DNA from 2 places in the Peribacillus sp. NPDC055009 genome. Region 1 is predicted to be linked to the other one. Evidence: predicted binding sites of a transcription regulator. Region 1 holds the regulator's gene; the other holds the start of a gene.
The links. The regulator NrdR, encoded in region 1, represses ribonucleotide reductase genes. The targets are predictions, from matches to a motif close to AACACNATATATNGTGTT.

Region 1 (4,437 bases):
GATGGACAGAAACGAAATTCAGTAATTTCAATGCCTCTGAATCGTTTTGAAACGAAATTTGCACTACGACATCCCCCCTTCCCCCTTGCTTCTTTTTTCATGTATATGGGGATGGGGACGTGTTTAGAAGTAGGATGAGCCTTGTAAGATGAAAAAAGTGACCTCCATTAAGAGACCACTTTTCTTCATCTTCTCCGATTCATGCCATCAAGCTTGACCGGCTCAGCTAAATATTGAATTCTTTCCAGTACCCTGGCCGCCTTCACTTCTTCCTTCTCACCACGCTGTGAAAAGGTCAGGTGGTTCTCCAGGCCATTCAAGTCAAAATTCGAAGTGAAAAACGTTGGCAGGTTTTCCAGCATCCTGAATTGTAAAATCGGACCAAAAACCTCATCGCGTCCCCAGCTCGTCATGGACTCCGCTCCAATATCATCAAGCATGAGGACAGGTGCCGTTTTCACCATTTCAATTTTTTCATTGACCGTATTATCACCTATCGATCCCTTAAGTTCCCTCAAGTAGTCAGGTACATAGACAATAAGGGAGGAAATTTGCCTTTTTGCAAGTTCATTGGCAATCGCACCTAATAAGTACGTTTTCCCAACGCCGAATTTCCCATAAATATATAAGCCTTTTTGCCTTTTACCTGGCTCATATTCCATAATGAACGACATCGCTTTACTTAAGACAGACAAGCGTTTGTTTTCATTATCCGTTTGGGTAAAGTCTTCAATGCTCGCCTTTAAAATATCCTTCGGTACATACAGGCTGCGGATCAACTTTTCCCGTTTCCGCTTTTCATCCTCTGCCAATTTCCGCGGGCAGACTTCATAATGCAGGTTCAGGGCTTTCCCTTGAACCACCAATTTGGGATAATACCCCTGCATCATATTGATGCAGCCATCCAAGCTCGGACATTTATCACACTTATTGCTTTGTGAAGTGAACTCATAAAGCTTCCCCAAGTTTTTATCAATCATTTCCTTCGTGACCGTCGAGCTGTTGGCATTCATAAATAACCGCACTTGTTCGTTTTCAAAAATCTCCTGCTTCAGCTTTTCATAACGCTGTTGAAATTGATTTGTATTCGCCAATTTATTAAGGGACCTATTAATCTTTTCCATCGTTCATTTCACCTCCTGCTTTCCACTGCTTCCATTTCTCCAGAAGCTCGCGTTTCTGGGCATCCAATTCAGGCTGATCTGCATTCTGCTCCTGCTGTGCTTCTTCTTTTTTCTCAAGCCACTCCGGAACCACTTCTTCACGTATCGCCTTTTTCCGGCCGCCCTTCGCAGCATTCCTGCTTCCTTGAGCCCAGTCCTGATATTTCCTATGTTCATTTTTAGCTAGCTCCATCGCCTCGACCACCGTGGAGACCTTCAGTCGTGCCCAATGGCCTGCCAGCTTTTCGACATAGCCCTTCGTGAACTTCATATCCGTTTTGAGCATGACATATTCAATCAAGACATTGACGACACCCGGATTCAGCTTTTGATTGATCATCACGCCCTCAACGACTTTCAAATCACCGCTTGATGGCTCTGCACCGCCAGACAATTGCATCAGCCGCTCCCTTGGGGAAATCGTCTCCAAATGGCGGATTAACTCTTGTTCCTGTGTTTTCGGTTCCTCTTTTTGCGTCCGTTCACGAATCGGCTGCACCCGATTGACAAGGGAAGGCATATCGGCCTGTCGTTCAATCTGATACCAGTCCCTTGCCGCCTTTCTGAGCACTTCCTCATCGATCTCATCATCCAATGAAACGGCATCCATTACTAGTTTTTGCATTTCAAGCGGATCGATGCCATATAAAAAAGCAAGTTTGGCAATCGTATTTTTTATTTTCGGAGTAAATGCCTTTTTCGGTACGATCGAGGATTTTATCCCGGCAAATAAAAGGTCGAAATCAAATAAGTCATCAAACCCCGATGGCTCGACGCCTTCCTTCCGATCGATGTATTGCTGTTCAGGCATCGGCTGCCATTCATTTTTCGCTTCATCCGTTACATATAAAGAGTCCAAATGATCTGATGAGAATACTTCCGCAAAAGATTTAGTCACACCTTCATATTGATCGGTTAAGATATGGTCATCACAAAAGAATCTCTTTAACCGGTTGAATTGCGCTTTACCGATTTTTTTGTATAAGTAAATATTCAGCATTCCATCCGTGAAAAACTGCTGGGGGGAAAGCGGCGGGTTTAACTCATAGATGAATTCCTTCGTTTCATTTTTCGATTTCTTATATACATTCAACAGACCGATTCCCTCAAGTAAAAGCCGGGCTTCGTAAATATCAGCTAACTTAAGGCCGATGGTATTCATTAATTGATAATGTGAGGAGGTTTCCGACCATAGCCTGTTCTCCTCCAACTCACTCCATAACGTCATATATAGGCTAATGCATATAGGTCCAATAAGAGGTTGATATAGTCGGGTAAGTATTTTCCGATCATAGTCATGAAGCAGCCCCGCAGATGAGACCAAATATGAATCAGCTGGGAGCAATTCTTGCCAATGCTTTGACATCTCCATTCAAACCTTTCAAAAGATGTAGTGAAAAAAGAGCCAAAGTGAATCTTCAGCTCTACTTTCTTTCTTTATTTATCAAATCTTTCAATTCATCGATAAAGACATTGATGTCTTTAAATTGTCGATAGACGGATGCGAACCTTACATAGGCAACCTCATCGACTTCTGCCAGCTTGTCCATCACCATCTCGCCGACATTGTCGCTTTTCACTTCCGATATGCCCTGGTTTCGTAGTTCTTTTTCTACATAACTGGTAATTTGCTCTAGTTCTTTCAAGGGAACCGGGCGTTTTTCGCAAGCCCTGATTAAGCCACGCAGGATTTTATCACGACTGAACTCTTCCCGCGTCCCGCCCTTTTTCACTACAATAAGCGGTGTTTCCTCCACCTTTTCAAATGTCGTGAATCGAAAACCACATGCCTCACATTCACGGCGTCGTCGAATCGATTTACTTTCATCGACTGGCCTGGAATCGAGCACTCTTGTTCCGTTATATTGACATGATGGGCATTTCATCATTATCAGCTCCGTATTTTATGTAGGACTCCCCTATCTAAATGTTCCCCAAGGAATTACTTCTCTATCTTAATCTTATATTAAATGGAACGGCCAGTACAAGTAAAAAGTGTAACTTCCGGCAGCAGGCACTTTTTGTTCTGCCGTTGAAGCACCGTTGTCAAAGTCTTTATGCTGCAAGGGCATCCTCCCCTATAAAGGGAAGCAGACTGCCGATTGATTGCATTAAAAAAGAGATGCACCCATGGCATCTCTGTGTATACGTGTTTTTTATAGGGCACTTATATTGGCTTTTTTCATTTGTACAGGACCTAATCCACGTGGTAATTCTATGTTTTCACGTGTTTGCGCATTCAAAGCTTCTGCAATATAATCTGCCGCAATATTCGGATCCAAGTTACCGCATGTATAGACATCAATGCTCGCATAGCCGTGTTCTGGAAAACTGTGAATCGTTAAGTGTGATTCAGAAATGATGACAACCCCGCTGACTCCTTGTGGAGCAAATTTGTGAAAGGCAACTTCTCGTACCTCTGCACCTGATTTCAAAGCAGCATCAACAAAAATCTTTTCAATTAAATCGATATTGTTCAGTTTTTCAAAGTCACAACCCCAAAGTTCAGAAATGACGTGTCTACCCATAGTTTCCATAGTGTAAGCTGTTTCCATATTAAGCTTCCCCCTTACCATGATTTAAAAATAAGTTCTGATAACTACCACGGGGGAAAGTTAGTCCAAAGAGGTCCTAACCCTTTAAGTAGCCATCATGCAAACCGCTATTGAAGAAGTTCACGATTCATAGTATATATGGTTTGAATTTTTTTTGCAACTCCAAATTGAATTTTTGGAAAGATAAACTTTATATGTAATGGGGATATAGCGAAGGTTCAAATGTGGAGCAAATTCCGTCTTCGGTTTATTCAGCGCCTTAAAGCAGCAAGGAATTAATTGATCACTGTATTAAAAATAGCCCCTAAAAAAATTTAGCAGGCTCTGACTGTAGACAAACTCAATAATTGAGTTTGTCTACAGTATATTAGGCCGTTGATTTCCACTCCTGGCACTCGCTTTCCGCGGGCGGTCCGGGAGCCTCCTCGGCGCCATAGCGCCTGTGGGGTCTCCCTTGGACGCACTTTCCCCGCAGGAGTCTCGTACCTTCCGTTCCAATCAACTTTGTTTTAACAGTAAGATAGAACTCTTTTACCTACAGTCTATTTAAGGAAGAAACCAAGGAGATTAAGGGCAGTTCAACTGATACTGAGAGTAGCTACTATTATGTGAATGATGAACGAACAAAATAAGTTTGCCTATTCGTTTCATACGGCATCATACGCAATGGATTTGTTTTAGGGACGATAGTAACACCCGGAAATACGCATGATAATCAT
Region 2 (4,437 bases), on a different contig from region 1:
GCATTGAACATCAGCATGTGCTTCTGGAGCTAATTCCATAGCGGAAATGAACCATTTTGGAAGCTCTTCTGTATCGGCTTCTGGATGACGGTCCAAGTATTCCTGTACAATGTCAGCCTTAACTTCAATGAATTTACCAAGACGGCCGCTGCGGAAATACGTGAAGGAGAAATATGGTTCAAGACCTGTTGATACCCCGACCATAGTTCCTGTGCTTCCTGTAGGAGCAACTGTCAATAAATGAGAGTTACGGATGCCATGTGCAGCAACACTTTCCCTGATATCTTCAGGCATTTTTTCCATAAATCCGGTTTGTGTGAAACGTGTTCTAAGCTCATCGGTTTCTTTGTCCGTTGACCCGATCAGGAACGGGAAACTGCCTTTTTCTTTAGCAAGTTCCACGGAAGCCCTGTAAGCTGTCGTCGCAATCGTTTCAAACACCTTGTCAACCAGGATATTTCCTTCTTCAGAGCCATATTCCGTCTCACAGTAGATCAAAAGGTCATGCAGACCCATTACACCAAGTCCAACCCGTCGCTCGCCCAGTGCCTGTTTTTTGTTTTCTTCCAAGAAATAAGGAGTTGCGTCAATGACATTGTCCTGCATACGCACACCGACTTCGACAGTCTGCTTAAGTTTCTCGAAATTAACGGTTTTGCTTTCTTTATCAGCCATCTCAGCCAGATTGACTGCCGCAAGGTTACATACTGAATATGGGGCCAATGGCTGTTCTCCACAAGGGTTCGTCGCTACGACCTGTTGACCGTATGCTTTGGCATTCGTCATTTCATTAGCATTATCGATAAAGAAAATACCTGGTTCAGCAGAATATGTTGCACAAATATTTATTAAATTCCAAAGCTCTTTAGCGCGGATTTTACGGTAAACACGGACTTTGTGACCCATTTTCTCCCATTCGCGAACATCGCCGACATTATGCCATTCTTCATTGTAAATGGCCATTTCTTCGGCATTATAGCTTTCAACATCAGGAAAACGCAATTCGTATTCCGCATCTTGTTCCGCCGCTTCCATGAATTCCTTAGTCAGGCAAATCGAGATGTTGGCTCCAGTCAGAAAATCAGAATTATGGACACTGTATGTTCCCCCTGTACGGAGCTTTTCCTCTGCATCCCTAATGATTTTCTCGCTGAATCCACCTTGGCCAGGAATCTCCTTATAATTGATGATCCCTTGATACATAGCCGTTTCCTGTTCCGTGTGCGGCGTGAATTTCAATTTATCCGTCGCATATTTCTTGATTGCTTCGTCTTTAGTATTTTCCACTAGGTAACGCAGAATCCTTGGGTTTTGCATTTTAGAAATGATGAACTCTGCAATATCAGGATGCCAATCAGCAAGCATGATCATTTGCGCGCCGCGTCTGCTACCGCCCTGTTCAACAAGATGCGTCAGTTTCGCAATATCGTCAAGCCACGACACAGAACCCGAGGATTTTCCGTTTACGCCTTTTGCCAGAGTGTTTCTTGGACGCAGTGTCGACCCGTTCGTTCCCACTCCGCCGCCGCGGCTCATGATTTCCATCACTTGTTTCCTATGTTCTGAAATACCTTCACGTGAATCCGGTACGAATGGCATTACATAACAGTTGAAATAAGTAACATCCGTATTGGAACCTGCACCATATAATACTCGTCCTGCCGGGACGAAATTAAGGTTCTTTAATTCTTCATAGAATTTATTGAACCATTCCGTTCTCTTTTCTTCCGTGGTTTCCACTGATGCCAATCCCGTTGCATTACGTTTCGCAATTTGTTCATAGTATATTTCAAGCGGCTTTTCGATAATATCCAAAGGACGGTTTACAATTCCCGTCTCCATTTCTTCCGGATTATCCAGAACGCCACGGAACTCTTCATCCACCAAAACCTTCGCTTTTTTGGTTTCCCAATCTATTTCAACGATGTAACCGAGACCCCTTGCCGGGAATTTCGGATCTTCCTTAATCGTCAACACGACGAAATCGCCTGCCGAGAGTGTGATTTTTTCAGTATCCTTAAAAGAATAGCGGTCAAGCATGACTAGACGGGACACTCCCTTATGCGCCATTTTCATATCAGCAGTTACAGGGTGAACCTGGGGAAATAAAGAAATATCCTTATTCAACCTTTCTAGATCAACCTTTAAAGCTTCTTTTATTACAACCGACATAATTCCCTCTCCTTTATATGTTTCAAGATCCGTTCTTGCTGCCGCAAAAATCCTTATGTAACCTTACATGTCCGTTTCGCTTAACAAGTACCCTAAATTTATCATAGCGAAACTCAAAAATCAACATATAGTGTCGCATTAAATATTTCAACTACTATATATTGTGTTTGTTTTGAATAACTTTTAATTTTGTCAAACGATAAATCAATTAATATAGTTAGCAAAAAGGAGGAAAATGTCGATTTACAATAATTTTTCATCAGATTTCAATTAATTTGGACCTTGCTTTTTCCCCATCCCTTTTAGGGCTTATCCCTGCAAGGGATGCGTTATTTGGTCAAACAAATCTGAAAAAACTTTTTTATTATCCACTCTAATTATGCTTCCTCTATCTCATGAAATTCCAATCATCGCTTTCATATTTGCTTTCTGCAATGGACTTCACTTCCAGCAATTGCTTTTCGGTGAGGACGTATGGCTCTAAATCGACCGAAAGTCCTTCGGCAAAACCTTTTTCAAAAGCTTCTTTCGCTTCAGGGATGGTAATCTTTCTCCCTGCAATATCATTTATGGCCACAGCTTTGTTTTTTAGGTTTTTTTGCATTCTCTCTTTAACCCTGTCATTTGAGAATTTAAATACGCTAAAAAGCTTATCATCATCAAGTTCAAGCAAAATGGATCCGTGCTGAAGGATGACGCCTTTTTGCCTGGTTTGAGCGCTGCCAGCGACCTTCCTGCCCTCAACGACCAGTTCATACCAGCTTGGAGCATCAAAGCAAACCGAAGACCTGGGCGATTTTAAAGCCGCTTTTTCCTGATCGGTTCGGGGCACGGCAAAATAAGCATCCAATCCCAGATTCCTGAATCCCATTAATATTCCTTCAGAAATGACACGATATGCTTCAGTAACGGTAGTCGGCATTCCCGGATAGGATTCTGGAACGATTACGCTATAAGTCAATTCATGCTCGTGCAGGACCGCTCGTCCTCCTGTTGGCCTGCGTACAAAACCAAGGCCCTGCCTTTTGACCTCTTCGATATCAATTTCCGCTTCCGCCTTTTGAAAATAACCGATCGACAATGTAGCTGGATCCCAGCCGTAAAAGCGTATGATTGGCGGAATTTCCCCTTTGCTTTGCCAGTTTAACAGAGCTTCGTCCAGTGCCATATTAAAAGCCGGTGAACAATACCCCGAATCTATAAAACCCCATTTATCTTTAGCCATCCTTACCCCTCGTTTCGATAGACTGTTTTTCAATACCCCACAAAAAACTCACATGTAGTAGTTTAACAGACTTTAACACTCTAAAAAAGAAAGTACTATCAAGTCCATGAAGAATTTGATGAAAATTCTTTTTGATTATTGGGTAAAGCAATTATATAATAAAGATTGTCTGTATTCGTTAAGGTAGAAGGGAGTTTTTATGTTTGGAAATATTATATACACTGCTCATCATCTTAGGAGTGGTTATTGCGTATTCACTTTTTAATTGGTACCGCCAGCGTAAAATCGTTAAAACACTAACACAGGACGAATTTATCGCTAACTACAGAAAAGTGCAGCTAATCGATGTGCGGGAACCGAATGATTTCGATAATGGCCATATCTTAGGCGCAAGAAACATCCCTATGACTCAAATGAAAACACGCTTGGTCGAAATTAGGCCGGACAAGCCTGTATATTTGTACGCTCAAAGCGAAATCATCAGCGGCAGAGCTGCAGCCATGCTATACAAAAAGGGCTACAGGGAACTTTTTCACCTAAAGGGCGGTTTCAAAATGTGGACCGGGAAAATCAAAGCAAAGAAATAAGACCCCATCTCCGCATGGGCTCTTTTTAATTCAATAGCTCAAGGAAAAGAAAGTTAACTGCTGGACTTTAATGAAATCTTACATAAACATGAAAAATCCCCGCCGGCAGGCAGGGATTTTTTTCGTATAAGCTATCAATCTAGGCTTGATAACGCAGAACAGGTTTTCTTGCAGCAAGAGTTTCATCAAGCCGCTTTATAACGGTTGTATGCGGAGCTTCCTGAACGATTTCCGGGGTTTCTTCCGCTTCCTTGGCAATCTGGATCATCGCATCGATGAACGCATCCAGCGTTTCTTTTGACTCGGTTTCAGTCGGTTCTATCATCATTCCTTCCTCCACGTTCAACGGGAAGTAAATGGTTGGAGGATGATACCCGAAATCCAGTAATCTTTTGGCTATATCGAGAGTCCTAACCCCCAATTTCTTTTGCCGGCGTCCGCTTAATACGAATT

Region 2: ACWF5P_RS09135 (vitamin B12-dependent ribonucleotide reductase) is a predicted target of NrdR. The motif match lies at 2,323-2,340, and genes of this name have one in related genera.

Annotation. Positions count from the first base shown of each region.
Region 1 is NZ_JBSGVZ010000001.1:566,071-570,507, reverse strand. It holds gene ytxC (sporulation protein YtxC) at 1-64, opposite strand, end outside; gene dnaI (primosomal protein DnaI) at 186-1,124, opposite strand; gene ACWF5P_RS02830 (replication initiation and membrane attachment family protein) at 1,111-2,529, opposite strand; gene nrdR (transcriptional regulator NrdR) at 2,588-3,049, opposite strand; gene speD (adenosylmethionine decarboxylase) at 3,320-3,700, opposite strand; partial or broken gene ACWF5P_RS02815 (IS5/IS1182 family transposase) at 4,267-4,437, shown strand, end outside.
Region 2 is NZ_JBSGVZ010000004.1:174,596-179,032, reverse strand. It holds gene ACWF5P_RS09135 (vitamin B12-dependent ribonucleotide reductase) at 1-2,172, opposite strand, end outside; gene ACWF5P_RS09130 (lipoate--protein ligase family protein) at 2,561-3,397, opposite strand; gene ACWF5P_RS09125 (rhodanese-like domain-containing protein) at 3,601-3,984, shown strand; gene gcvPB (aminomethyl-transferring glycine dehydrogenase subunit GcvPB) at 4,124-4,437, opposite strand, start outside.